3 regions of the Fischerella sp. genome follow, and region 2 is predicted to be linked to each of the others. Evidence: riboswitches for the same ligand, from Rfam matches in the RefSeq annotation. Region 2 holds a riboswitch; each other region holds the start of a gene.
The links. Region 2 has a riboswitch for cobalamin ahead of HXY43_RS12045 (DUF1636 domain-containing protein). Riboswitches for the same ligand answer to the same signal wherever they lie in the genome.
Positions count from the first base shown of each region.

Region 1: another riboswitch for cobalamin. It lies ahead of metE (5-methyltetrahydropteroyltriglutamate--homocysteine S-methyltransferase); the one in region 2 lies ahead of HXY43_RS12045 (DUF1636 domain-containing protein).
Region 3: another riboswitch for cobalamin. It lies ahead of HXY43_RS01830 (sirohydrochlorin chelatase); the one in region 2 lies ahead of HXY43_RS12045 (DUF1636 domain-containing protein).

Region 1 covers NZ_JACAEU010000053.1:94-5,903, reverse strand. Annotated here, with positions in the region: partial or broken gene metE (5-methyltetrahydropteroyltriglutamate--homocysteine S-methyltransferase) at 1-1,687, opposite strand, end outside; cobalamin riboswitch at 1,953-2,098, opposite strand; gene HXY43_RS07735 (hypothetical protein) at 2,215-2,355, opposite strand; partial or broken gene HXY43_RS07730 (NUDIX hydrolase) at 2,311-2,529, shown strand; gene HXY43_RS07725 (hypothetical protein) at 2,634-3,047, shown strand; gene HXY43_RS07720 (nucleoside deaminase) at 3,667-4,098, shown strand; gene rbsK (ribokinase) at 4,275-5,207, opposite strand; gene HXY43_RS07710 (DUF4278 domain-containing protein) at 5,452-5,637, opposite strand.
Region 2 covers NZ_JACAEU010000091.1:7,089-18,948, reverse strand. Annotated here, with positions in the region: gene HXY43_RS12090 (PAS domain S-box protein) at 1-2,094, opposite strand, end outside; gene dacB (D-alanyl-D-alanine carboxypeptidase/D-alanyl-D-alanine-endopeptidase) at 2,410-3,882, shown strand; tRNA gene HXY43_RS12080 (tRNA-Gly) at 4,104-4,175, opposite strand; gene HXY43_RS12075 (FAD-dependent monooxygenase) at 4,475-4,936, opposite strand; partial or broken gene HXY43_RS12070 (ISAs1 family transposase) at 4,956-5,088, opposite strand; gene HXY43_RS12065 (Npun_R2479 family HD domain-containing metalloprotein) at 5,441-6,343, shown strand; gene HXY43_RS12060 (ABC transporter permease) at 6,451-7,566, shown strand; gene hpnH (adenosyl-hopene transferase HpnH) at 7,626-8,639, opposite strand; gene hemB (porphobilinogen synthase) at 8,792-9,805, shown strand; cobalamin riboswitch at 9,926-10,065, shown strand; gene HXY43_RS12045 (DUF1636 domain-containing protein) at 10,087-10,527, shown strand; gene HXY43_RS12040 (DUF4347 domain-containing protein) at 10,578-11,860, opposite strand, start outside.
Region 3 covers NZ_JACAEU010000013.1:4,273-16,132, reverse strand. Annotated here, with positions in the region: gene HXY43_RS01845 (HpsJ family protein) at 100-819, opposite strand; gene crtA (cyanoexosortase A) at 1,084-1,923, opposite strand; gene HXY43_RS01835 (PEP-CTERM sorting domain-containing protein) at 1,982-2,737, opposite strand; cobalamin riboswitch at 3,169-3,362, shown strand; gene HXY43_RS01830 (sirohydrochlorin chelatase) at 3,403-4,410, shown strand; gene sipA (regulatory protein SipA) at 4,479-4,724, shown strand; gene HXY43_RS01820 (peroxiredoxin) at 5,013-5,612, opposite strand; gene HXY43_RS01815 (amylo-alpha-1,6-glucosidase) at 5,757-7,877, shown strand; tRNA gene HXY43_RS01810 (tRNA-Met) at 7,884-7,957, opposite strand; gene HXY43_RS01805 (RuBisCO large subunit C-terminal-like domain-containing protein) at 8,274-9,440, opposite strand; gene HXY43_RS01800 (cytochrome c) at 9,611-9,985, opposite strand; gene petG (cytochrome b6-f complex subunit V) at 10,195-10,308, shown strand; gene rsmD (16S rRNA (guanine(966)-N(2))-methyltransferase RsmD) at 10,567-11,112, opposite strand; gene hisH (imidazole glycerol phosphate synthase subunit HisH) at 11,334-11,860, opposite strand, start outside.

The sequences.
Region 1 (5,810 bases), on a different contig from region 2:
GTTCCTGTCGAGAAATATCACTACGTGGGAACGACCAGTTGAGAATGGTGATGGGACCTGTGAGCATTCCTTTCACAGGTTTTTGAGTTAAAGCTTGCGCCACCTGAAACTCTCGCACCGTCATGGGTTGAGGACGCGCCACATCGCCATAGATGATCGGTGGACGCACGCAGCGACTGCCATAGCTTTGCACCCAGCCGTTTTCAGTAAAAGCAAATCCAGAGAGTTGCTGACCGAAGTATTCCACCATATCTGTGCGCTCAAATTCGCCATGTACCAGCACATCAATGCCGATCTCTTCCTGGAACTTAATGCACTCGGCAATCTCAGCATCGATCGCCGCTTGGTATTCTGCTGCTGTCAGTTCTCCTCGCTTGGATTTTACCCGCAGTTGTCGGACTTCGGAGGTCTGGGGAAAGGAACCGATCGTGGTCGTGGGGAGAGCAGGTAAGGGAATCTGTTGGTCTAAACGCAGGGAATAGGAGAGCGATCGCTCGAAGTCCTTCGCTGTCAAATTCTTAACCGTAACCTGCACGCTTTCATTGGCAGGACTAAATTGCTCGAAGGCGTTCCACTTCGTTTGTACCAAGGCTGAGCGATCGCTCAGATCATCCCCGGCTAATATCTGTGCCAGCAGCACGACCTCATCCAGCTTTTGTTCTGCGAAACTCAGCACATTTCGCAAGGGTTCTGGCAGTTTGGTTTCTCGCGTTGCATCGTAGGGAACAAATTGTAAGGATGCAGATGGCTGTATCCGAATGTTAGCCGTGATGTTTTGAATCGTTGCTAATGTTGACAGCACCGTATCGGGACGAATTTTCCAGATGTTACGCGCATCGACAATGCCCACCCCCAACTGTTTATCTGCTGGGAAACCATGCTGCTTGAGTAAGTCTAAATTGCGTCCGCGGGTGAAGTCTAAACCGATGCCAGCCACAGGTAATTCCATCACCCAGGGATAAGTCACTCCTAGATCATCAAAATAGGTAACGAGTTGAATGGGTATACCCACTTGAGCCAACTGGGTGTAGGTGGTGGCGATCGCCTCTCTCAGAGCCGTAGCACTGCTTGTGACTAGAATTGGCTCATGCACCTGTACTTCTGTGATGCCCAGTACTTGAAGCTGAGAGAATAGATTGCTATAGAGTGGCAATAGTTTTTCGAGATGGGTTTCCAGATTGCCTTCTAAACGGCTTAAACACAGTAGGGTGATTGGACTAAGGATGATGGGCACGGCTCGTTCACCCAAGAGGGACTGCGATCGCTGCACCATCGCCAAAAAGTCTGCAAAGTTTGCCTCTGGTTGGGCATCAGATGCAATTTCTGGCACCAGATAGTGATAGTTGGTATCAAACCACTTGGTCATTTCCAGCGCCGGAATGCCATCCTTGCCGCGTGCCATTGCAAAATATTGGTCGAATCCAGCGAGATGACGAAAGCGATCGGGAATCAACCCCAGACGAACACTCCAATCCAGCACATGGTCATAAAGGGTGGTGTCACCGATGCCAATGCGATCGATCCCAGCTTCGAGTTGGGTTTTCCAGTTCGCAAATTCAACCTCTCGAACCGTTTGCAACAAGGTTTCTGCATCAGATTTACTGCTCCAAAAGGCTTCTAATGCCTTTTTAACCTCACGATTTCTACCAATGCGGGGATACCCCAGCGTTGCAGTTTGAATGGTCATTGTTGTAGTGTCCTAAATTCTGTAAATAAACGTGCAAAACTAGCTGCTTCCCAACTAAGAAGCAACCCATAAGCAGACAAAGCGATGACACTGTCTTCAATTGACAGCAAGAATGCTGACTACCTTCTCTCAGGTAGTCTCGCCAAATAGCAACCTCGCGTTCAACTCAGATAGTCAATTCAGAACGCTACAATCTTAAAATTCCAACAAAAATCCGATCACAAAAGCTTGAAGTTCGCATCATCCGTACCTCGCAGATGTATATGTAACAGGTTTGTAACTCGGCGGGCATTCTGACTGAGAGAGTTGCGACTCTCTTCACAGCTGCGGGACAGCGGCAGATTCGCACTGCACTTTCCCCCTTGCGTTTGATGGCTGCTCCCCATCAAAACCGATATTTCACACTATACCATCTTCAACCTTGATAAGGTGTTTAGTTTCGCTATCAAATTTGTGGTGCTGTCCCCATTAGAAACTTAAGCAGCCCAACGGTCGTGTTCAGCGGCGGCTAGTTTCCTTGAATTCCATTAATATCTGATGGTCTTTCCATCTATGGGAATAATCTCTCCTCCCATTGAACTCACCAGGGTTTCTACCCATTGCAGAAAACATCGATTTAATGCCTCTGGGTCGATGATAATCCAGTCAAAGATACCAAGAAAATACATTTATTTTTCGCGGAAAATGTTATAAAATCTGGCGATCAAATGCTAGATATTACAGAAGAAATTGAAATAGTCTTAGTTCCAGTGGAATCAGTTTTGGACAAAATTATCCAAGAAGAAATTTCTGTAGCAGGTAGCGTTGCTGCTCTATTTTTGGGTTTAAATTTACTTAGGTAAGAGCATCATGAAAACACAGGTAAAATCTTATGGATCTTGGCGATCGCCTATTACCACAAATTTGATTACTTCGCATACCATCAGATTGGGAAAAGTTAGTTTCGATGGCTAAGTCATTTACTGGATTGAATTGTGACCGTCAGAGCAAGTTAGAAGTATGCTTGTACGCTGGATTCCCGATGGTCAAACTCAGGATATCACGCCTGCGTCTTTCAATGTACGTAGACGTGTTCATGAATATGGCGGTGCTTCTTTCCTTTACCCTATTCTATCCACATAAAAAGCGTGATTATACTGCCCCTGTAAGTGAAAAACCACCTTTGTTGGTAAAAAGTCACGGAAGCCCAACCTCAGCAACTTCCAGCAGTCTCAAATTTAGCATTGCCAACTGCGATCGCCAATTTCTCGATGTGTACGATCCGCCAAGTGGTATTGGTGTCTGGTCTGTTTCTGGAATTATCTGGGCGGGTAGGATACCCACCCCACAAGAATCATCCCTTGATGGGAGCAACTGTTAAATCCTGCTTTTCCTTAACTTGTTACTAATTATTTATCATAGCTTCCCACTGTCCATTTACACAAAGATATTTGATACAAGGTTTATCGACCGTGCAACCAATATCTTTTGGTTTCGGCTGCGGACATGCTTCTGGTGGTGGACTTGTTGATGGGTTTCTTGGTGGAATTATTGCTGGTTGAGTTACTTGTCGTAGTTTTTTTGTAGTAAGCATTCTCTTGTAGCACATTGTGATGCGCAATTTCCTATCTTTTCGCAATTAGTTTCAGTTACGGGTTGGGCAAAGGCTGGAGTCAAACTCAAGAAAATAGTACTAAATATGAGTGAACAAGAGAATATTACACGTTCAATCATAATAAAGCCTCACAAGAATGTAGAAACTGTGGAGACATCTACCGACGCTATAAATCTGTTTAATCCCCGCCGTTATAAAGCTTGGAATTGGCGGAAGTATTCCAAGGCAAGTTTTTAGCTCTTGCCAATAACGTAGTATCCAAAATATAAAGTAGAGTCTTTTTTAGGGATACATCGTATTAAAAAAGTATTCCCGTTTAGAACAGGTTAAATTCTGTGAAAACGATATGATCCCTCTATTCAGCTACTCAGAGGAGATTTAACAAATGGATGTATTTATGCAAGCTGCCATAGAGGAAGCACAACAAGGTAGACAAGAAGGTGGAATTCCCATTGGTTCTGTTCTTGTCAAGGATGGTAAAATTCTCGGCAGAGGACACAACAAGCGCGTCCAAGACGGCGATCCTGTCACCCACGCCGAAATTGATTGCCTTCGCAATGCTGGTAGAATTGGCAGCTACAGAGGTACAACACTCTATTCAACCCTAATGCCGTGCTATTTATGTGCTGGGGCAGTAGTGCAATTTGGTATTAAAAAAGTCATAGCCGGAGAATCTAGAACCTTTTCCGGTGCTAAAGAGTTTATGGTATCCCACGGTGTGGAAGTAATTGATTTAAACCTTAAGGAATGCGAAAAAATGATGAGTGAGTTTATTGAGGAAAACCCCGAATTGTGGAATGAGGATATTGGTAAGTAATTTGGGAAATGGGGAATTAGGCATTGGGCATTGGGCATTGGAAATTGGGCATTGGATAAAGGTTAAAGGGTAAAGGAATTTATTAACCTTTCACCTTTCCCCCTTTTCCCCTTCCCCCTCTTGTTTTTCCGATGTCCTTGCCCCTTCCAGCATAGCTGTCTTCTTCCAACTAACCACTAACCACTAACAACTCTCTTTTCTTTAAGAAAGGCATCAAACGCCAACCTATCTGGAAGCGAAGGTTGTGCACCTGGTTTAGTCGCAGCTAATGCACCCGCTGCTGCACCCCATACCACTGCTTGATGCAAAGAAAGTCCTTGGGATAGTGCAGCGGCTAAACCACCATTAAACGCATCTCCAGCAGCGGTAGTATCTACCGCCTGCACTGGAAACGCAGGCACAAAGAAAGTTTCATCAGAGGTGGCACAAACTACACCTTGTGCGCCTAATTTCACGATCGCATTTTTCACACCCTTTTTTAACAATTGTGCAGCTGCCTTTTTCGCCGACTCTTGTCCAGAGACAGGAAAACCTAGTAGTTGTCCTGCTTCTACTTCATTGGGAGTAATAATATCAACCAAGGAGTAAAGTTCATCTGGTACATCAGATTGTGCGGGTGCGGGATCGAGAATTACGGTTACTCCTGCTTCTCTTGCTGCTTGTGCAGCTGCAACTACTGCAAACATAGGAATTTCAAATTGTAGCAGTAGTGCTGAGCTTCCCGATAGCAAACGCGACACTCTTGTTACATCTTCTTGATTGACACGTCCGTTTGCACCAGGAATAACAATAATTTGATTTTCGCCTGCATCATCAACAGTAATAATCGCAACGCCAGAACTAATTGTTTCATCCATGAATACATTTTCAGTTTGCACACCAGCAGCTTGCAAACTATTTATAAGTTCTGTGCCAAAACCCTGTGCGCCTACACGTCCCACTATCTGAGTAGGGATTCCCAATTTTGCCAATGCTACCGCTTGATTTGCACCTTTACCGCCTGCTGCTTTAAAAAAATGATGTCCTAGCAGCGTTTCTCCAGGAAGTGGTAATCGGGGTGCAGTTGCTACTAAATCTATATTGATGCTGCCAAAGACGATAACAGTCATAAGGGTATTTACGTTGATTTTTAAAGTTATGCAGCGACTATATATGCTACAGAGGGCAATCGCAATAGTTCAAATAATCAAGCGTTTCTATAATTTTGAGGAGTTATTAAGCTACAATTACCAAATATATTTCAGAAAAAAACACATCAATCATATAGAGACGCAAAATTATCCTACAGAAAAATCTGTGGTGCATGCGTCTCTACATATATATTTGACTGACAATTAATTCAAAAAAGATAATTTAGCCTACGCAATTTTTATAATTAACTCCACGATATTTTAGTTGAGAGCATTTTTGAGCTTGAGCATCTATAGCCTTAGCAATTTTGTAAGCATTTCCTCGGTAATTACCCTCTTTATTATTGTCTGAAGTTTGTAATTGATTAGCCTGAGATTGATAACGAGTGCCACGATAAGAAAGATGCATTTTTTTCTCCCTAATTGCTAAAAATACTTGCAGAGTGAATTATTGTTTATCAGTTGCTATATAGATAATCAAATGTTTCTCAGGCTTTTACGCAAAACAGTTTATTAACTTTTGTAAAACCATTAAGTACTATAGGACTAGTATTTAATTTTTGAAAAGATACGTAGGGGAGG
Region 2 (11,860 bases):
TGCGTTTGGGGCGCTATTCACACCAATTTCGCCGCCGTGGGCGTTGATAATTCGCTTACACAGATACAACCCCAATCCCAAACTTACGGAGTTGCGGACGTTACTACCCCGGAAATAAAGATCAAATAGCCTTTCGCACTGTTGCTGACTCAAGCCCACACCGTTATCTGCGACAGTGCAATAAATTTTATCCCCCTGGGCGATCGCATTTATGGTAATACTTAACCCTGGGAGATTGTGCTTGATGGCATTAACAATCAAGTTAGAAAATACTCGCCATAGTTGCGTTGGATCGCCATTCACCAACGGTAAATCAGCCGGAACTAAATTTGTCAGAGTGACTTGATTTTCCGCTAGCATCGGTTTTAAATCAGCGATCGCATCTTCTACGATTTGATGCAGTTTTACTGGTTGGCGTTCCAAGAAAATGCCTTGCACTTCGCTGACATGAGCTTCCATCAATGAGTTAATTAAATTCAGTTGCCGTTCGCTGCTTTGCTCCATCCGTTCTAAAATCGAGCGGGGAATGGTAATTTGATCGTCTGGGCGTGCAAGTAGATTTTTTAGCACCATCAAAGTACCCAACACCGGGTTGCGTAAATCATGGGAAACTGCATGGAAAAATACTCGTAGTGCTTCTTCTGTGCGCTTGCGATCGCTAATATCTAGAATTACTCCCACCAACCCACCAAGCGAACCATCTGCTTTTGAAAAAGTTGCCTTATAAAAAATTACATCATGCTTCTTGCCATCTTTGTAGACTACCGAATCTTCATAACTCTGAATGCCTTGTTGCTCAAACAGTGCCATATCTGCTTGCTGGTATTGCTCGGCAAGTTGTTTTGGTGATAAATCATACTCATCTTTACCTAGGATTTTTTCTTTACTTAACCCGAAAGCTTCTTCAAAAGCCTTGTTACAGCCAATATATAAGCCTTGGGAATTTTTATAAAAAACTGGTGCAGGAATAGTATCAATGAGAACTTGCAAAAAATCTAACTGTTCTTGTAAAGCCGCTTCAGCTAGTTTGCGCTTAGTGATGTCTTCAATCAATCCTTCGTAGTATAGCAGCTTACCAGTTTCGTCACGCACGGCGTATGCCTTTTCTGAAATCCAGACAATGCTGCCATCTCGGCGATAAATCTGAGACTCGAACTCTGACACACTGCCATATTCTTCAATCAAGCGCACAAATTCCGCACGTCGGTGCGGATCGACATACAGTTGATGTTCTATATCAGTGAAATTTGCTGTTACTTCTTCCGGCGATGAATAGCCATAAATACGTGCTAATGCCGGATTAGCAGTAATGTAACGTCCGTCGGGACTGCTTTGGAAAATACCTTCGACTGCGTTTTCAAAGATATTGCGATATTTAGCTTCTGTCACCCCGAGTTTCTGATAAGCAAACTCAAGTTCCCTGCGGGCATAAAACTCGGAGCGTTGCAGGCGATCGTACAGGTAAACACCGATGTCACATATAACACAGAACCAGAATAAATATAAAATAAAAGTAACGTTATATATTTCCGGATGATCGGGAAGTGGTAGTTTTAGCCCAAATAACGTATTGAGACCAAAATAGTAAATTAGCACACCCAGCTGGGACAGCAAGTGTAGAACCCAGCATACAGGCATAAATGTTGCTTGACTGAGAAATAAAAGTGACCAAGCAAGGGTATTGGGCAGTGCAAAACCTTTGAAAGTAGCAAAAATCTGTGGTATCAGGCTAATTGACCAAGATGATCCCAAAAATAGTATCGCTGGATAGCGACGACCAAACTTAGTTTTACGCAAAGCTAGGCAAATAGATAAACTCAGCAGCATGACAATATCCATGACAAGCGCCTGAGTTCTTAGCACCTCTGGTAGTTTTTGCAACTCCTTGAGAGGAAAGAAATAGTTATAAATGTCACGCAAAGTAAACGTCAAAATGCAGATCAGCGCCAGCCATAACCATAAGCGTAATCTTTGCCACAAAAAGCCATTGCGCCAATCTTTGTATTCACTGGCCATGACGTCCGCTGTTGAGGTGGTATCACCAGAAACAGCTCCGCGTTGCCATTTCCTTAGTAATTTCAACAAGGTCTTCATTAACTTCTGACCAAATCCCATAATGAATAAAGAAGGTGTTTCCTTCTTTTTGCTTCCCCTCAATTTCAATTTTGGATTGTTGATGATACAAGTGGTGTTCTTCCTAAAGGTGGAGAATATATATTTTTATTGCCTGTGGCTAGTTCTTGGTTGTACGCCAACAGTGTGAGCAATTTTCCAGTCTAGCGGCTACCTCTGGCACAGTCATATTCCCCATTCCCCACACATATTTACTGTGCCGTTGTGTTTTGATAAAAACTTTACTGTAACCACTCTGACAATAAAACACTCTTACAGCAAAAACAATTCTTCAGAATGTCTAAAAGAATTTCCATTAGCTTGTTGCTGCTGTTTATTGGCATTCAGGTAGGTATCACTAAGCAAGCAGTAAAAGCGCAAACACCCATACCAACTGCACCAACAGCTACCACAAAAATCATTTGTCCTGCCCAATTGGGAACAGCGGTAGATGCGGTGATCAACCGTCCCGAATTCAGTCGGACACGTTGGGGAATTTTGGTACAAAATCTAGGATCTACTCAAACACTTTACAACCGGGATGCTGAAAAATACTTTACTCCAGCTTCTAACACCAAGCTACTAACTACAGCTGCCGCCTTGCAACAGCTGGGTGCAAATTATCGCATTCGCACTTCTGTGTATAGCAATGGTGATGGTGTGTTGCGTGTAGTGGGTAGGGGAGATCCCAGTTTAACTGATGCCCAACTAATAGCATTAGCGAAGCAGTTGAAACAAAAAGGTATTACCAAAATCAAGCAGTTGATTGTTGATGATAGTTACATTCAAGGAGATATTGTTAACCCTAGCTGGCAATGGGAAGATTTGCTGTCAGGCGATGGCACACCAGTTAACAGTTTGATGGTGAATCAAAATACTTTTAGTTTCATTATCTCACCGCAAACTTTAGGTAAACCTCTAAAACTCATCTGGTTGAATAAGGATGAAAAAAAACAGTGGCAGGTAATTAATCAGTCAGTCACCGTTGCGAAAAATCAACCAGCTGCGATCAAAGTTACTCGTGATTTAAAAGGAGCAATACTACGAATTCAAGGCGAGTTGCCTGAGACTTCTCAACCGCAATTTATTACTATACCCGTAGTTGCACCTGCGGAATATTTTTTGCAGCGTTTGCGCAGTGCTTTGGCAACAGAGAAAATAACCGTTAAAAAAACATCAGTTGCAGCTAGTGGTAGCAAAAATGAAACGGAATTAACTGCTGTGCTGTCTCCTTCACTCTCGGAATTGGTAATGGAGGCAAATCAGAATAGTAATAACTTCTATACTGAAGCATTACTGAGAGCATTAGCGATTAAAAAACCAGCAACCAAAAATCAGAGTACGGCTGATGCTGGGTTAGAAGTTTTGCAGACAACTCTAACTCAGTTAGGAGTCGATTCCAAAAGTTACCTTTTGTTTGATGGTTCGGGGTTATCTCGCAAGAACTTAATTAGTCCAGAAGCATTGGTGGAAACTTTGCAGGCAATGGCGAAATCACCCCAAGCATCAGTTTTTCGTGCTTCCCTACCTGTAGCAGGTGTCAGTGGCAGTTTAAAAAGTCGCTTTCAGGATACGCCCGCTGCGGGAATCGTGCAAGCGAAAACAGGGACTCTGCGTGGTGTTGTGACTCTCTCAGGATATGTAAATACGCCTAGTTACAGTCCGGTGGTTTTCAGTATTATGGTAAATCAAACCGAACAACCTGCTAGTGTTGTACGGCAAGCAATTGATGAAATTGTGGTGATATTAGCACAGTTGCAGCGTTGTTAATTCTATCTTTGTGTCTTGGTGTCTTAGTGGTTTAAGATTTTTTACCACCCTACTCTGCGAGAAGCCCTCCGGGTACTCTAACCTTGAGCCGCCCACAAGGGGCGTCTACGTCAATCGCTCATGGGGGACACTCACCGCTGCGCGTCTACGTGACGGGAACCGCCTTCTGGGGGGCTGGTTTCACCAAGGCACAAAGACACCAAGTATTTTCATAGCAAGAAAGCGGGTGATGGGACTCGAACCCACGACGTTCACCTTGGGAAGGTGACATTCTACCACTGAATTACACCCGCAAATAGCTGTTAGCTTAAATAAAGCTAGCAACTATTATACCACTATTTTCTGACTGACATTTGGGGTAGGTACTTGTAGATTTTTGATGCTGTTGATATCGGTTCGCGCTTTCGGGTCGATTTGGACTCTGATGGGAATTTGGCGATCGCAGCTCTCAAACCACTACCTAATAATAATGTAATGGCGCTAGCCAAAGGAGATAGTTTTAGTGCTATTTGCCTATTTTTATGTAATTAGTCTTACATTTAATAGCAGTGGGGTTGTTAGCGATCGCTTTTTTGGATGTCATTTGATCAAATCACGTTGCTCTCGTCGGCGACTGAATGCCAGCATTTGCCCAAGCTAATGACCGGGCCAACTTCTGACGAATGAATGGCAAAAGTTGTAGCATGATAAAGATACACGTGCGGCCCAGGAAGCCCCATATTGAGGGAGACCACATCTGCCAGGCCATAAAGTTGGCCCGATTAATCACACTCTGGTTGATTTGTCGGCGAATCCGCTCATAATTTAAGTAGGCATCGTCCAAGGATGACTGGCCCTGGAAAGCACGTGACAGTTCTTCAGCCAAAGTTTCAGCATCTTGCAGAGCCATATTCATCCCCAAACCTGCTGCTGGATGAGTTACGTGAGCAGCATCGCCTAGAAGTACGACTCCTTGATTGGCGTAACGTTCCACATGCATCTTCTGTAACCGATAGACGCGATCGCCGTGTCGTTCTAATTCCATATCAGCTAAGGCAGGGAGACGACCGGCCAACTGCTGACGCAGTTCGGTCTCAATATTCATTATCCCATCCAGCTTTATTACGTTTACGTTTTACTCCAGTTTTGAGAGTTTTTTCTTGATTTATATAGATTTAACGCAATCTGTCTTAGGATGGCAAAGTTCTGAAGTGCATTATCCTTTTTTTATACAAAAATATAGGTTTCTCCTCGCAGAAAGCATAGCCTATTCTGTGATAGAGCTATAAAAATTGGTCATATGTTGTAAAAAGAGCTTGCCAGCACCCAAGCCTTTGCTGTGATAATAACTACAAGGAGAAATGTGTATAGCGCTTAACTCCATCTAACGCCAAGGTAATTGGCAATTTTGATATAAACGCATAAACAATTAAACCTCTTACAAAAGAACCTTTTGCTAAGAGGTGGGAAAAAGTTAAAGGTTAAGGGTAAAGGAATTGAGAAGCCTTTGCCCTTTACCTCTTTTCCCTTTCCTCCACTTCTTTTAAGAAGTCTATTGTTGTCCGACTGAGTAACTAGTATGTTCAATGCCACAGAAATATTAATAGATGCTTTTGTAAAGCAAATTCGAGAAGGCTACCGCCGTACCTACGGCTGCTTAAAAACTGATTATCAAGACATAATTGCTTGGGCAGGCAATATGGCTTTAGAAAACATTGCCAATAGTGATGCCCTGTATCACAATGTCGAACACTCGATTCTCGTCACTCTAGTAGGACAGGAGATTTTACGTGGCAAACACATTCGGGAAGGAGGTGTTTCTAGTGAAGATTGGTTGCATTTTATAATTTCTTTGCTTTGTCATGATATCGGCTATGTCAAAGGAGTGTGCCGACAAGACCGCGAGCAAGAAGGATTATATGCTACAGGTAAAGATAACATCATGATTTCTCTTGCTCCTGGGGCTTCTGATGCCAGCCTGACACCATATCATGTCGATAGGGCGAAACTCTTCATCGATGAGCGTTTTGGTGGTCATAAACTCATAGATTCTGAAGTTATCAAGAGCAATATTGAATTGACTCGCTTTCCAGTGCCGACTGCTGACGATCATCAATGTACTGATAGCTTTGCAGGCTTAGTGCGTGCTGCTGATTTAATTGGACAATTAAGCGACCCCCGCTACTTAAAGAAAATTACTTCTTTGTTCTACGAGTTTGAAGAAACTGGGATGAATAAAGTTTTGGGTTATCAAACACCCGCTGATTTACGCAATAACTACGCCAAATTCTACTGGAATGGGGTTTATCCTTATATTCAAGATGCACTGCGTTACCTGTCTTTGACACAGCAGGGAAAACAAATTGTCGCCAATCTCCACTCCAATGTCTTTGTTGTAGAACATGAAGTTACTCAAGAAGAAAAGTTATATTTTGTTGATATGGTCAAAAGTCCAGAGTCAAAAGTCCATAGTCAAAAGTAGTAATTGTTGGTTGTTAGTTGTTGGTTGTTGGTTGTTGACCTTTGACCCTTGACCTTTGACCATTGACCCTTGACCCTTGACTGTTGACCATTGACTATTGACTAACTATGAACTGGTGGCAAAGACTCAAAAAAAATCCTTTAGCGCGATTTGGGGCAATTTTGCTCATAGTTTTCTATGTGACAGTAATTGCCGCTGATTTCGTCGCCCCTTATGACCCTTATGCCTCCCAACCGAATGGTTCCCTGCTACCACCGACTAGAATTCACTGGTTTTCGAGTTCGGGGCAGTTTATTGGACCTCATGTTTATCCAACAATTCAAGGAGACACAAATTTAGAAACAGGCGATCGCAAACTCATTGTAGACAAAAGTAAACCCTCACCTCTACGGTTATTCGTTCAAGGTTCCGAATATCGCCTTTTCCAGTTGAATTTGCCTTTACCACCCAAGTGGGATGAAGTAACTGTCATCCCCGGAATTCCTTTGAATTGGCATTTATTTGGTACAACTGGCGAAGCTAAAATCAACCTCCTAGGTACTGACGATCAAGGACGCGATCAATTCAGCCGCTTACTACATGGCGGTCGAATCAGTTTGTTTATCGGTATTGTGGGCGTTGCCCTCACCTTTCCTCTCGGGATGCTAATTGGCGGAATTTCTGGTTATTTTGGCGGCTGGGTTGATGGTATCATCATGCGCCTAGCCGAAGTACTGATGACCTTTCCCAGCATATATCTATTAGTAACCTTGGGTGCAGTTTTGCCCCCAGGACTAACCAGTACTGAGCGATTTTTGTTGATTGTGTTGATTACGTCGTTTATCAGTTGGGCTGGCTTAGCACGAGTCATTCGCGGACAGGTACTCTCTATCAAAGAACGCGAATTTGTGCAAGCAGCACGAGCAATGGGTGGCAAGCCACTATATATCATCACTCGCCATGTTTTGCCGCAAACTGCCACATACATAATTATCTCTGCTACCCTTGCGGTTCCCGGTTTTATCGGTGCAGAAGCAGTACTCAGTCTGATTGGGCTGGGAATTCAACAACCAGATCCTTCCTGGGGCAATATGCTGTCTTTAGCAACCAATGCTTCTATATTGGTGCTGCAACCTTGGCTGATCTGGCCACCAGCATTGGTGATTATCCTGACAGTTTTAGCGTTCAATTTACTGGGAGATGGACTGAGAGATGCCCTCGATCCCCGTAGTTTGCAAAGGTAGATTGTTGTTTGTTGTGGGTTGTTTGTTGTTTGTAATCACCAACAACCAACAACCAACTACTAACCAAAAACACTGCCAATTGAACGAGCTATGTTTTGTGGTTGCATAGCATCTGTCGCAGCGGTCGGTTCATAGCCGCAGTGAACCATACAATCTGCACACTTGGGATTGCTACTAGCACGACCGTATTTGCTCCAGTCAGTTTTTTCTAGCAGTTCACTGAAGGTGGCGTAGTGACCTTCATTTAACAAGTAACAAGGTTTTTGCCAACCAAGCACACTGTAACTAGGACTACCCCAAGGTGTGCATTCATAGTCTTTTTCACCAGTCAGAAAATCTAAAAATAATGGATTGTGATTAAAGTTCCATTTTGTTTTACCTGCTTTGAAAGGAGCTAGAATTTCTCGAAACAGGGCGCGTGTTTGTTCTCGCTTGAGAAAATGCTCTTGATCTGGTGCCCACTCATAACTGTAGCCTGGAGAAATCATCATGCCATCAATGTTGAGTGTACTCAGGAAGTCAAAAAATTCCTGCATTTGTTTAGGATCTGCGCCCTCAAAGATAGTCGTGTTGGTAGTGACACGAAAACCTTTGGCTTTAGCAGCGCGTATAGCTTGAACTGCAATGTCAAAAACACCTTTGCGATTAACGCAGTAGTCGTGCCAATCTCGCATTCCATCTAAATGCACGCTAAAAGTTAGATAAGGCGAAGGTTGGAATTTGTCCAAGCTTTTTTCTAACAATAAGCCATTCGTACACAAGTAAATGAACTTCTTGCGCTCAATCAATCCCCGCACAATCTCATCAATTTGGGGATGTAGCAGAGGTTCTCCTCCAGGAATGGAGACTATGGGAGCTCCACACTCTTCTGCTGCTGCAAAGCACTGTTCTGGTGTCAGGTGTTGTTTTAGCACGTCTGTGGGATGCTGAATTTTGCCACAACCAGGACAGGCAAGATTGCAACGGAATAGTGGTTCTAACATCAAGACTAAGGGATAGCGTTTGCGTCCTTTCAAACGCTGGGTAAATATATATTTCCCGACTTCTAATGCTTGTTGTAAATGAATAGCCATTTTTGTATTACTCCTCACCTCACCTGAAAACTAGGATAACGACTTAATGAAACTCATGGTGAACACAGATAGTAATACTTATGATTTTTTTGAATGGGTTGCGATCGCTTTAGCTTATGATAATCATTATCATTATTGTTTAGCTTTTCACTATGACGTCCACAACACCTACAAATCCTTCTCCAGCAACCCATTTATTGCATCGTCCCCGTCGTCTGCGGCGCACAGCAGCACTGCGGCGAATGGTGCGAGAGATTCATCTGGACGTCAACGACTTGATTTATCCACTGTTTGTCATGGAAGGAGAAGGGCAAAGAGTCGAGATTGCTTCTATGTCTGGGTGCTACCGCTATACTCTGGATTTATTGCTCAAAGAGATAAAACAAGCTTTTGATTTGGGGATCAATGCTGTTGCACTCTTTCCTGTTATCCCAGAAGCTAAAAAAGATGATGTCGGTACAGAAAGCTATAACCCAGATGGACTAGTACAGCAAACCGTCAAAGCTATTAAACAAGTAGTTCCAGAAATTGTCGTGATTACCGATGTTGCTCTTGACCCCTTCACCACTCACGGTCACGATGGTTTGGTGGATGAAAAGGGTACTATTCTCAATGACCCGACCGTAGAAGTTTTAGTGAAAATGGCGCTTTCCCAAGCAGCAGCAGGGGCAGATTTTGTTGCACCTTCTGACATGATGGATGGCAGAGTTGGGGCAATTCGCAAAGCTTTAGATGCAGAAGGATACTTTGATGTCGGAATTTTGGCATACTCTGCAAAATATGCATCTGCTTACTATGGCCCATTTCGAGATGCTTTGGATTCTGCCCCGAGATTTGGCGACAAAAAAACTTATCAAATGGATGCCGCTAATGCTAGAGAAGCAGTGAAAGAAGTTGCTTTGGATATTGCCGAGGGTGCAGATATCGTCATGGTAAAACCTGCCTTAGCTTACCTGGACATCATCTGCCAAATTCGCAACACTACGAATGTACCAGTAGCAGCGTACAACGTCAGTGGTGAGTATGCAATGATTAAAGCTGCTGCACAGATGGGCTGGATAGATGAAAAACAGGTAATTTTGGAATTATTAACTAGTATGAAACGGGCTGGTGCTGATTTGATTTTGACCTATTTTGCCAAAGAAGTAGCTTTGATGTTGGCTTAACCAAATCTAATTCAGCTACTATTCTCAACACTCTCATTCTCGTTACCAGGTTGAACCTGGTAACTAGGTTTTGGAGGTTCCGCCTCCTGGGTAACGCAAATAATACGGAGAATATTGGTGTTATGATGAGAAACGTTCGGTTCTGGTGAGGATCAGCCACTGGAGGTAACGGGGAAAGTTCGGTGCAAATCCGACACTGTCCCGCAACTGTGAACTTAATGAAGTGAGTCAGGATGCCCGCCGAAGTTGATTCATCAGTTCTATACATCTGCGAGGTACAGATGACCGCTGCTAAAGATATTTCTACAATTTCTACAACGAATGGGGTAAGTGCGCCCTCTCACACTCTTTTTGTTTGCAAAACTTGTGCTAGCGTTTGGCAAGATGGCAAACGAATTGGTGAAAGCGGTGGTCAAAAGCTACTACAACAGCTTCAGCACCTAGCGCAAGATTGGCATTTAAAAGATAATTTTCCCATCCAGGAAGTTGAATGCATGAGTGCTTGCGATCGCTCTTGTGTTGTTGCTTTTGCTGCTTCTGGGAAATTAACCTATCTGTTTGGGGATTTACCTGTGGATGGCAGTGCCGCAGCCATTCTGCAATGTGCTAGTCAATACTATACCAAGCCAGATGGTTTACTGCCTTGGTCAGAACGTCCCGAACCCCTGAAAAAGGGAATTTTGGCAAGGATTCCACCCACACCTCAGTTGGGTAAAAACTAAAAATTTTTAGGGGCGATAGCGCCCCTTTTTTATACCTAATGTGCTAGAAATTATCCTTGGAGGAAGTTGTTAGCACTCAAACGAGATGGATCAAATTTTTCCAACGGATTAAAATTCTCGAACCCACCGGATTTTGCTTTTCCATCCACATCCAAGCGCACAGTAGTATCAGCCCCCACTGGCTGCAATTTCAGGACATCAGAAAATTTTTGTGAGTTGCGATCGCTTGGTTGAGTCAGGATACCGCATGAGTCGATCGCATCTTGGGTTGGTTCAAAATCAGATCTCATACCATCAATCAGCCGATCTTTTCCTAAATCACCGTTGATACGAGTGTTACCTTGACCACCCGTGAGAATATCTATGCGATCGTCACCGTAGAAACGATCGGCACTATTTTCTCTACCGCTATTCAGGGTATCGTTACCATCGTTATCCCTAACAAAGCTAACACCTTTAACTTGAGAAGTTGGTAAACTCGCTGAAGTACTGACAGCAAACTCAAAAGCACCAATATCCGGTTTTGAATCGCGGGTAATGCCACGTTGGTCAGTAGTTATAGTCCCGTTACTAGTACCAGCATTAATCGCCGGACTTCCTGATAGAAGTGGATGCACCAAAACTCCATCAATATTTTGTAAAGAATCTAATTTTGGATCGGCAATGGTGATATTTGCAGTGGCGTTGTTGTCATTCCCCAACATCGTGCCTTTGGGGGGATATTGAATATTGCCGCCATTGTCTGTTAACTCGCGATTCGTTTGTTGTTGAATACCCCAAGCGTTTGTGCCATTATCGGCGGTGTTGTTGTAAAAGATAGTATTTTGCACGCTGACAGGGGCATCGTTAGCAGCAGAAATACCACCCCCAACCCATCCGGCATAATTGTTAGCAATTGTTGTGTTGACGATGCTGGTGGGACTGTACAGTGTCATGCCACCACCCACATTACTATCCCCTTTACCCGATACCCGGTTGCCAGAGAAGGTGCTATTGGTAATTGTAGTTGGCGCATCCATTGTCCACAAACCACCGCCCTGACTAGAAGCCGTGTTATCGACAAAAGAGGTATCGCGAATTGTTAAGCCTTGGTTGAGTCCGTTACTAAGTAGCACAACTGCACCGCCATTTCCGCCGTTACCGCCGTTGGCAAGGGCACTAACTTCGTTGTCTTTGAACACGGAGGACTCGATACTAACGTTATCTTGAGTACCAGTGTAGAGGTAGGCAGCACCGCCTTCCCCTCGTCCTTTGTTGCCTGCAAAGGTACTGTTAACAATGCGAATGCTACCAGAGGCTTCATCGATGGCGCTGGCACGGTCTGTATAAATAG
Region 3 (11,860 bases), on a different contig from region 2:
AAACGCAGAGGCTCGCTGAGGTAAACGCAAAGGTTCGCAGAGCTTTGTTGCAAAAATTTCGCTATGAACTTATGCAAGTTTATACTGACTTGATTTGTATCAATTCATTCTTGCCCAACGAGTTCCCTGCCAAATACTTAGAAACAAAGCAGCAGAAACTAAAGCTCCTAAGTTCCACTTTATAGAATTCTTGAGCAGTTTTATTCTTTGAGAAGACTGAGTAGCTTTTGTTTGAGTTTGAATTTTTTCTTTAGCTTGAGATATTTGTGACAAAATTTGATTTTTGACTTCTTGAGGATTTTGACCATCTAATGAGCGACCTTGGCTTTTCAAAAAATTATTAATCTGTTCAGGTGTAGCTTGGTTCAGTTGCTTTTCCAATTGTTCAGCTTGAGTGAGTTTTTGTTGGGATAATATATTGATTTGACTAACAGTTGTATTAGTGAGTCTAACAGTGTTAGCAATTCCCAAAGGAATGAGTAATAAGAACAATAATGCTAACAATAAAGTTAACCAAGACAGGAATTTCAAAATCCGGAATTCCCATTCTTTTCTCGAATACTTTTCTCCATAAAATACCAATACAAATCCGATTAAAGGTACAGGTACTCTTTCAACCAGTGCTCCAAAGGTTTGAAATTCCCAAGCAGGGTTCATAAAGCCTGGCGGTATAAACATCTCAAGAATATCAAACAAGGCTAAGAGTAATAGACCATAGCCAAGCACTCGAAATATATTCATAGAATCTGCCATTTTATAGGCAAATTCCTGTAGCTCGTTTAACAAGGGAATTAATTTATCAGTCGTGGGTTTAGTCATGTTCCTCACACAATTTTCTTAACACAAATTTTTGATACTTATCACTATCCTAAATCTCCCGGCTTAGGAAGTTTTTAAAGTCTTGTAAATTTATAGGACGAAAAACATATTGATGTTGATATTCATAATCAGATTGATCTGGTTTTGGCTTATTTATATTCGTTGTTAAAAAGACTTTCATTAAAATGAGAATAATGCTACCCAAGATTACAGCCAAAAACGGAATTCGCAATTTTTTCCACAGAGTCATTAATCTTGATTTTTTTATTCCTGTTGTTGGTGCAGTAAAAAGTAAAACAAAACAAATGCCAACACTTCAATCATTCCAAATATTAAGGAACCGTCGCCTTCATGCCAGTAAATAAATGCTGGGTAGTTAACTTTTAGTACCATAACAGCTAGCAGAGCAACGCGTATCCCATTGATAATGAATCCCAATGCCACAGCCACGAATATTACTAAAACTCTCTGTTTTCGTTTAGTTGGAAACATCAGCAAACAAATTACAGCGATGCCTAAAAGATAGCAGACAGATTCAATGCCTGAACAGCCCTCATAAACCTTGACACTTCCTGTTGGCAAATTTAAGAAAACTCCTTGTAGGGACACATCAACACCGCAGTACCAAAGCAGGAAAGCCGAAAATGTAGCCGTCAAGGAAGAAATATCAAACAGAGATGATAGCACTAACTTCGGAATACCTAAAAAAAACAATATAGTGAGTTCTTGTGAATATTGTTTTAATCCTTTGAACCCAGAAGCCAGCAAACCAATGCCTAAAGCAGAAATCAATGGTGAGACGCGAAGAAAAATTTCCGGTGAATTAATATGATGAAAATTAGCACTTTGCCAAAGTACGCCACCAATCAATAATCCACCTATAGCGCTGGGAAAAATTCCACTTTCTAAAGATAGGTAGTGGTGTTTGTCTTCAAGTAAAGAAACGACGGCTAACAAAAATACTACACTCATTCCTACATGGGCAATATCTCCAGATTTCCAAGAAAGAGTTAAGATAATCGCAGTTAAGCCGGCTCCTATTCCTAATAGCCAGAACTGGATATTTTTTAGTGGTTTAATTTCAATCAAGCGCGTAGCTTTCATAGGGAAGACGGAATGAGCAGGATTAGCTTGCTAACTTAGAACTGGAATGATTTAGCAATCATTTTGCTAGCTGCTTTTTGCGCTTCCTTCCAATCAAGCCGGCAACTAACAGCAAAGTTCCTCCAATAGTTGTGGGTTCAGGAACTGCTGTTGCTTTCCATCTGCCGCTGCCACTGACAGGGCCTTGTCCACTTACAGGAAAACCCAAGAAACCCCAAGTTCCATCTGAATCGATACTGAAAATATCTCTCTGACTAACTCCACATCTGGGTAAGCATCCGTCCCAATTGTTTCGAGTCCCCAATAAGGGAGACCGAGGATCTCCTCCCAACACACTCAAAAGCACATCCGTTGGGCCTGGCGGAGACATTGCAAAATTTGTGGGTTTCCAAAAATAGACGAATGCTCCTACAATGCTCTGACCAGTTTCATTCAGTTCAAAAACTGTAGATGTGGGACTAGGGATTTGAAATTCAAAACCATCCAACAGCAAATCTACTGAGAAGCTGTTAACAAGAGAATATTCCTCGGGTGGTGTAAAGCGACGTGCCACATTCAATGGCGGGATAGGGTCTTGAGGATTTTCGTAAACAACACCGGGTCTCAACTGTACAAAACTTCCTGAAAAGGGTTTGTATGTAAATCCTCCACTGCCGACTAACTTTCCTGATTCATCGAATAACTCTAGCGTTGCCGCATTGACATCTTTAAAGGTGGCAGAAGCAGCTAGAGTTTGGTCTGTGGCGACAAAACCCGCTGTGAAAACAGTTGCAGCTACAGTTGTGTGTGTTAGTAGCTTCATTGTGAATTTCATAAATTTTATACCTTTGATGGGCGTGATTGCAGGAATAACTGCAAGGCAAGCATCGTAGGTTGTCAGTGCGATAAAAAAATAGGTGGTGTTAATTTAAATATGAACTGTGCGGCTCTAAGGTCATCTTGCAACTTGCTCGCACTGGAACTTTCCTTACTTTGGATGCAAGGAATTCTAAGTCTGAGATAGTCTATTTCTTATCCTTACAGATACCTGCCCAAGGGTAACTGCAAACTCTATAGTTCGTAGATGATATTGTTACACTGCTATTGTTGAGTTTTTCATCTTTCAGTAACTAGTTGCAACGTCAGATAAGCTAGTTAAGCCAGCCAGTTAAGACAGTTAATACAACAACAATCTGTCCGTGATGACAAATAACTAAGTCACTGTATACCTTCACCCCCTCCCCCCGCATTTTGGAACTGGGCAAGATTCAGTTAAGATAACAAGGCAACTGTGAACCGTAACAAAATAGGGAAATACCGGTGTAAGTCCGGGGCTGTGCCGCAGCTGTAAAGGGATTTTAGATTTTAGATTCTAGATTTTAGATTGGCATTAATCCAAAATCCAAAATCCAAAATCTAAAATTGCCTAAGCCAGAACGCCTATGTGTTACTAACTCACTCTATTTCCTGCGTTGCACGGGAAAGGAGCTTTAACTGAGAATGCTTATTTTTGATACAACAAATCTGAACCAACCAGAATACCCAAGCGTCGAAACTCTAGAATTGCCACCATTGCCAATTAAGCGTCCTGTATTGATGATTGGTCATGGCACTAGGGATGCAGATGGAAGGCTGGCTTTATTAGATTTTGCTGCGATTTATCAAACTTTAGATCGATCGCGTCCAGTCGTACCTTGTTTTCTGGAATTGACTGGCCCGACAATTCAAGAAGGTATCGACCAGTGTGTAGAACAAGGCTACACAGAATTCTCTGTCTTACCAGTGCTGCTATTTGCCGCACGGCATAATAAGTTTGATGTTACGAATGAGCTTGACCGCGCTAGGGCTAAGTATCCGCAGTTGAAGTTTCATTACGGGCGGCATTTTGGAATTGCCCCCGGTATTATCGAATTGTGGCGATCGCGTTTAGCAGAACTCGACAAACCAGAAAATAACCCCCTGCAAATCTCTCGTGCTGATACAGTTCTGTTGTTTGTCGGTCGTGGTTCCAGCGATCCTGATGCGAATGGTGATGTTTACAAACTCGCTCGTATTCTTTGGGAAGGTAGCGGCTACTCAACTGTCGAAACCTGCTTTATTGGCATTACTCACCCCAGACTAGAAGAAGGTTTCCGTCGCGCCCGTTTATACCAACCAAAACGCATTATTGTTTTACCATACTTCCTGTTTACTGGCGCTTTAGTGAAAAAAATCTTTAACATCACTGCCCAGCAGCAGGAACAATATCCAGAAATTTCCATGACCTGTTTGCCAGAAATGGGCCTGCATCCCCAGCTATTTTCTGTACTTAGGGAGCGAGAAATCGAAACTCAACTAGGACAAGTGCAGATGAATTGTGAAATGTGTAAATTCCGCCTCGCAGCTGGAGCAAATCACCACGGACACAGTCATTCTCATGACCATCACAATCACGACCACTCCCACCTGCCTGTAGATCCATATGCAGATATAGAGCAGTACCATCAAAAAATTTGGCAAGCACCCTAAGAAATGATGAATTATGAATGATAAAAGAGTTTCATAATTCATCATTCACCATTCATAATTTTGTTTTTATGTCCAAAGAATTCGCCATCGGTAGCAAAGTCCGCGTTGTCGCACTACCACCCTACGTTAAAACCGCCGATCCTATGCCTATGTTGCGTCCTCCCGATGTGATTCGCATTGGTGAAGAGGGTGTGGTATTTGATCGCCGTCCCGGAGGATACTGGGGTGTCCGCTTTGCTAGGGGAGCCTTTCTCATGGAAAGCCAATACATCGACAGTGTAGAATCTCCCCAAGCTGAGAATAGCAGCCAGTAATTGTTAACTTATGTTAAACCGCACTAGCTCCCCTACTTAAGATTTACTTTAAGCTAAAAGGCATTTAATTTGCATTCTCAAAAAAATCAAACTCTTGTGGGGTGGGCGTCTCGCCCGCCCTGATTATACAACTTAAATGCACATCAGCTTATAAATCAACTCTGACTGACAAAACTTTAACAAAAAATTAGGAATAAAGAGGCAGGGACAAAGGAATTGGGAAACCTTGCTCCTTTAACCTTTAATTTCCCTGCCTGATTCGGTCAATTCAGCCTGACTAACTATAGTCTAGACAGCAGCGAAATAAACTTTGGACTTGACAGGATCGGGAACCATTGTCTTGTCACCAGGTTGCCAACCAGCTGGGCAAACTTCATCGGGGTGAGACTGCACGTACTGAATAGCTTGCAGTGTCCGCAGAGTCTCATCAACGTTGCGACCAAACGCTAGGTTGTTGATTGTCGCGTGTTGGATAATACCATCTTTGTCGATGATAAACAGACCACGCAAGGCAATACCAGCTGCTGGATCGAGAACGTTGTAAGCGGTGCTAATTTCTTTCTTAATGTCGGAAACCAGAGGATAGTTAAGATCGCCGACACCCCCAGACTTGCGATCGGTCTGAATCCATGCTAAGTGTGAAAACTCGCTATCAACGGATACACCCAGGATTTCTGTGTTAACTTTTTTAAATTCTTCGTAGCGATCGCTAAAGGCTGTGATTTCAGTTGGGCAAACAAAGGTAAAGTCTAGGGGATAGAAAAACAAAACAACATACTTACCGCGATAGTCGGAAAGTTTGATAGTTTTGAATTCCTGATCTACCACAGCCGTTGCTGTAAAGTCGGGGGCGCTTTGACCAACACGGAGGCATCCTTCTGTAGACATAACTAATTCTCCTTGAAATTACTTGCGTCTAGCTGCCCGCTTTCTACAGGTGTACAGGTGACACTCACCCGTCCACGTCCTGACAGCTTAATTAATTACGAACTGTTACGACTATATCATACTCATAACGATTTTGAGTAGCAAATGCTGGATTTAGATACAAGAGAATGGTTGCTCACAAATGGTTTGGGAAGTTTTGCCAGCGGTACGCTTTCAGATGTTCGCACTCGTATGTATCATGGTTGGTTGTTTGCTGCAACCAATCCACCTTCTGGGCGTACTCTGCTGCTTTCACATTTAGAAGCTAGCCTGGAACTACCAAAGCAAGTTATAGCATTAGGGACGAATTTCTGGGGCAGTGGTCAGATTGATCCGACGGGTTACGAACTACTGCGCTATTTCGATATTAACCCAGTTCCCAAATGGGTTTGGGGTGAAGACAACTGGCAAATAACCAGGCAATTGGTGATGCCCCACGGTTTAGGAGGGGGAGAGGGGGAGAGTGGGAGAGGGGGTGATGGGGTGAGGTTTTTTTCCCCACCTCCGGTTCTCCCCATCTCCCCATCTTTTTGCCATCGCCTATTAATTCAATACCGCTATGAAGGCAGTGATGTCGCGATTTTGAGGTTGCGACTGCTAATCGGCGATCGCGATTTTCACTCCCAACAAAAAGCAACTCTGGGATTGCAATTCTCGCAGTTGCTGGGGCAAGGGCAAGTTTGCCTGCAAGCGATAAATTCAGGACAGTTTGGCACACCTTGGCACTTGCGGTGGACACGAGGAAACTATCAACCAGATGCATTTTGGTATTGGAATTATCATTTACCAGAAGAAACGCGCCGAGGATTAAGCGATCGCGAAGACCTCTACAGTCCTGGTTACTTGACAGTGGCTTTGATGCCAGGAGATGCAGTGACTCTAGAAGCAAAAGTGGGTTTTCCCGACAAATTACAAACTGTTCTCACTGATGATATTTTTGCAGAAGCAATCGAGGCAGAGCAAGAGCGACTTTCTCACATTTTTGGATGGGGAGAAGGGGCAAGGGGCATGGGAAAAATCACTACTTCAATACCCAATACCCAATGCCCAATACCCAATGCCCAGTACCAAATTTGGCAGCAATTACTACGGGCAAGCGATCAGTTTATCGTTTACCGAACCTCTATAGCTGGTCCTAGTGTCATTGCTGGTTATCATTGGTTCAATGATTATGGACGCAATATCTTGATTGCTTTACCAGGGTTAACACTAGTTCCGCAACGCTTTGACCTGGCGAAAGGACTCCTAGAGACTCTTGGGTGTTACTGTCGCCACGGACTGATTCCCAATACATTACCGGATGGAGAAAGTGAACCTTTTTACAACAGTATTGATGCAGCACTGTGGTGGATAGAAACTTTAGGGCTTTACCTAGAAGCTACGCAAGACTGGCAGTTTTTAGCGCAGCAGTACCCAGTAGTACAGCAAATTTATAAAGCTTTTATTGGTGGTACGCGCTACAATATCCAGGTTGATTCTACTGATGGGCTGATTGGTTGGGATGCTCGTGGTGTAGCCTTGACTTGGATGGATGCTATAGTTGATGGGCAGCCTGTCACACCTCGTCGCGGTAAGCCAGTAGAAATCAATGCTCTGTGGTATTCAGCTTTATGTTGGGCTTCTCGATGGGCAGAAATATTAAGTGAGCAAGAAATCGTTACCGAACCGAGTCGTTTGGCTAAGCAAGCGCAGCGTTACAGCCAGCAAGCACAACAGGTAAAAGCCTCACTGCAACAGTTTTGGAATTCCCAGCTTGGCTACTTATATGACACTATTGAGCCGGACGATGGACGCAATTTTCAGGTTCGTCCAAATGCAGTCATAGCCCTTTCTCTCGCTCATTGTGCCTTTTCTGCCCAGCAAGGGCAGCAAATATTACAACGTGCTACCGATCGCTTACTTACACCTTATGGTCTTCGCACCCTCGATCCAAGCGATCGGTCGTATGTGGGTAAATACACAGGCAACTCTGAGCAACGCGATCGCTCTTACCATCAAGGAACTGTTTGGAGTTGGCTAATTGGGCCTTATATCCGTGCTTGGCAGCGTTTTCATCCAAATCAAGCCCTACCCTTTGATTGGCAACCCCTGCTAGAACACTTCCTTTCCGACGCCTGTCTAAACTCCATTTCTGAGATTTTTGATGGTGATGAACCACATACACCCAGAGGTGCGATCGCTCAAGCTTGGTCGGTTGCTGAGTTGATCCGCCATATTCGTAGTTAAAAATAATGGCTCAGGTGTGATTCGAACACACGACCTAAGGCTTATGAGTCCTCCGCTCTAACCTACTGAGCTACTGAGCCAAACTTTTCTCACCGATTTCTAAATATAGCATACAAGTTTCGTTATGACTAGTATCAGAATATTAATAAATTTACCCCTGATGTAAATTAAAGCCGTGACAAAATCATGTTTTAATCTGCATATTCTAAATTAGTGGGTCATGAACTTTTAGTACAGCACCACCGATGAAAATCTTTATTCCTTCTGCCGTCTGCCGTCTGCCTTCCGCCTTATTTTCAGAGTAGTCTAACTATTGTGGGGTAGGCGTCCCCGCCTGCCCTCAGAATGCAAATTAAATCTGGAACAGCTTAGTTGGTTGTTGCCAATGCCAAACAACTAGTTTCCCCACTTTTCGACAGCATGGCGCAGCGGCCCTGGTGGTAAGGCTTCCAGCGTTAAAGATTCGCCCTTGCTAACTCGTTGTAGGACATCGAAAAATGCCTGCACACCAGCAGCTGCACCATCGGGATGATCCATAATGCCAGTACCGGCGTTGAGAATTACATCCTGACCGTAATCAACCAAAGCTTTGGGAACGATGCCAGGATGAATACCAGCGGAAGGGACAGGAAAAACACCACGACTGTGCAAAATATCTCGGATCTTACCTTCTTCGACTGGGTCAAAGGGTAAACTACCGTAGTGTGCGGGATACAGCACGGCGTCCGCACCAGCATGAGCCATCAAGGTTCCCAATACCACAGAGTATGCCATACCATAATCGGGGGCAGCACACATTGCTCCAGCTAGTGCTGGATGGGCGAAGATGGGAACATTAATTTCTGGGTCGCTGGCTAAGGCTTGCAGTACCGAAAAGCCGTAGGTAAGAACATTCAACAAGAGTGCATTGGCGCCTTGCTGTACCAAAAGACGCGCTTTCTCTAATAATTTATCTGCCGTACCTGTAACATTGACAGCATACAATACTGTACGTCCGGTGGTTTGCTTGACTTCTTCAATTACCTGACGACAGGCTTTCAGGCGTTCTATGGTTGGGGCAATATCCAGATCGCCGAGAATTTCGTCATCTTTAATAATATCTAGTCCGGCGTGGGCTACTTCTGCCAAAATAGCGGCGTGATCGGTGGCTGAGAGTCCCAGTGCTGGTTTGAAAATAGCCATAATCAACGGGCGGTTAAATACCCCCAGTCGTTCTCGAATACCGCTAATGCCCAGTTTGGGATGTAGACCATAAGTTTTTGGTAAACGTACCGCCACGATTTTTGCCGCACCAGCCATAGAGTACTTGCCAAATATCATCGTCAACAGGCTGGAGATGTCGTTTTCTACATTTGCTTCAGGAAAGCGAATCGTGGCGATGCTGTAACTTGTTTGGGCTTCTGTTTCTACTGAGGCTACTTCTGCTAAATGCGATCGCAAAGCTGCTTCTCGGTAGGCAAAACGGGCATCCCAAGTTCCAACTGTTTGCCCAACCGCGATAATTTTGGCTTGCTTTTCTGGGTCAACACCCGCAGGAAAGCGGTAGTCTACTTCAATGGTCATTAGTCAATAGTCAATAGTTAGTAGTTAGTGGTTAGTAGTTAGTGGTTAGTAGTTAGTGGTTAGTAGTTAGTGGTTAGTAGTTAGTGGTTAGTAGTTAGTGGTTGTTAACTATGCCCAATGCCCGATGCCCAATTCCCACTCTCCCACTCTCCCCATCCCCCCATCCCCACTTAGAGTGTCTCCAAATAGCTAAGCAAGTCTGCCATTTCTTTGGCGCTAGGTTGAAATTTAGGCATGGGAGGCGTGTCACCACTAATAACTTGATGAATCAGACCATAGGGGGATTTGCGCTTAGAGACTCCTTGCAAGCTGGGACCGACACGCCCATCTGCTTCCCAGCCATGACAACCAGCGCAGTTGATTTGAAAGATAGCGTGTCCCTGAGTAGGGTTGCCTGTTAAGGATAGAACGGTCTTGACGTAGGGGTCAGAAGCCCTTACCATACGAACAGCAAAAATCCCCAAAACGACTGCTAGCAAAATCGCCAGAGCCATTAAAGCGATCCGCTGAATCAGAATTTTAGGTTGGGTAATCTGGTTATCCAAAATTTTTGCTGTCAAAGTCTAGGTGTACAAAAATTTTTCATTTCATACACATAGCTTAAAATTTCTTTGATGTGTCTGCAAGCACAAATTGTATATTTCTTTTGTACAGTTACTGCCCAAAACCATTTCCTGACGCGGGATTGATGCCAGATTTGGTAAGATGAGGAACAGGAAATAAATCTTTAATAATTGCAACAAGGAGATTTCAAGTGGTTGAACCCTTACTAGACGGCATGGTTCTGGGTCTCATTTCCGTAACTCTAGCTGGACTTTTCTACGCTGCCTACAAGCAGTATAAGCGTGGCAACCAGCTAGGTCTTTAAATTAAAGTATGGGCAGGCATAAGGTACTGCCCTAGACCTGTCAAGGTGTAAGTCTTAAAATGAGTTTTTCTTGGTGCCTTTGTGTCTTTGTGGTGAAAAAATCATTTTTGAAACACCAAGACACGTAGACGCGCCTTCTTCGGCTTCCCGCAGGGTAGACACAAAGAAGAAAATAGTCTTGTTTACTGAGATTTGGGTTGGTTTTTACCCACCTTGACAGGGCTAGGTACTGCCCCTACTTCCCCTAGTTCCTTCTGTTTATTCTCCAATCCTGTAGAAGGTAACAGCTGTATTGCCATAAACTTTCTGACGGCAGATTTCTAAGCTGGGAACCACTGGTGGATTCCAACCTTGGGGACTGTGTTCAACTGCAATTTCGCCAATAGGATCTAAAAGCTGGTGGTGGGCGATCGCTTCCAATGCTGGCTGATACACGCCACTAGCATAAGGCGGATCGAAGTAAATTCTATCAAATTGCTGTCCAGAAAGTTTGGGCAACCACTGCAATATGTCACCTCGCAGCACCTTCCATTCCTGTTCGGGACTCGCTACCCGTTGCCAATTTTGTTCGATAATTGCACAAGCACGGCTCGATTTTTCTATGGCGATCGCGAGGCTTGCCCCTCTACACAATGCCTCTGCACCCATTGAACCTGTCCCAGCACACAAATCCAGCCAGCGACATCCTTCTATTGTTCCCTGCCAAATATTAAAGATTGCCTCCCTGACCCGCGCACTGGTGGGTCTGGTTTCTTTCCCATGTAAACTTTTTAACTGCCTATTACCGTAAATTCTCAGAGCCATGAGCTTAGGGTCAAAATTCACGCAGACTTTGGTACAAACTCACCTTAGCTCTAACTTTGAATGACAGAAAGTGGTTTATGCAAATATTAGTTAATTACTTCTTCAAGTAAATAATTAGCTACCACGTTTGTAGTAGAATTTTTCAGTCATTCCGAACGGGTTTAGTGGAGACGGTAAAAGAGGTTGGGTAATCGGATAATTTTACAAAAATTAACTCGTTTTTAAGCAGCAATTTGTTCGCGTACTTGAGCAACAAAATTAGATAGGATTTGCAATCCAATATTAGAAGATTTTTCTGGATGGAATTGGACTGCCATCAAATTTTCCCAGGCTATAGCAGCTGTTACAGTTTGACTGCCGTGGGTGACTGTCGCGGCACAGACTTGCGGATCGGCTGGTTCGACATAATAGGAATGGACAAAATATACCCAAGGTTGAGGCGCTAAATATTCCCACAAAAGACATTTTGGTTGGGTCAATTCCAGTTGATTCCAACCCATATGGGGAATTGTAATACCGGGTTCTGGACGGAAGCGTCGTACTTTTCCTTTGATAATTCCTAGTCCTGGTTCAATACCTTCTTCAGAGGAATCAAAAAGAATTTGCAGTCCCAAACAAATGCCTAAAAAAGGTTTGCCAGATGCGATCGCTGCTTTGATGGGTTCTTCTAAACCACGCGATCTCAAATGTTGTACTGCCGGATCGAATGCACCAACACCAGGCAATACTATTGCATCTGCCCTTTCTA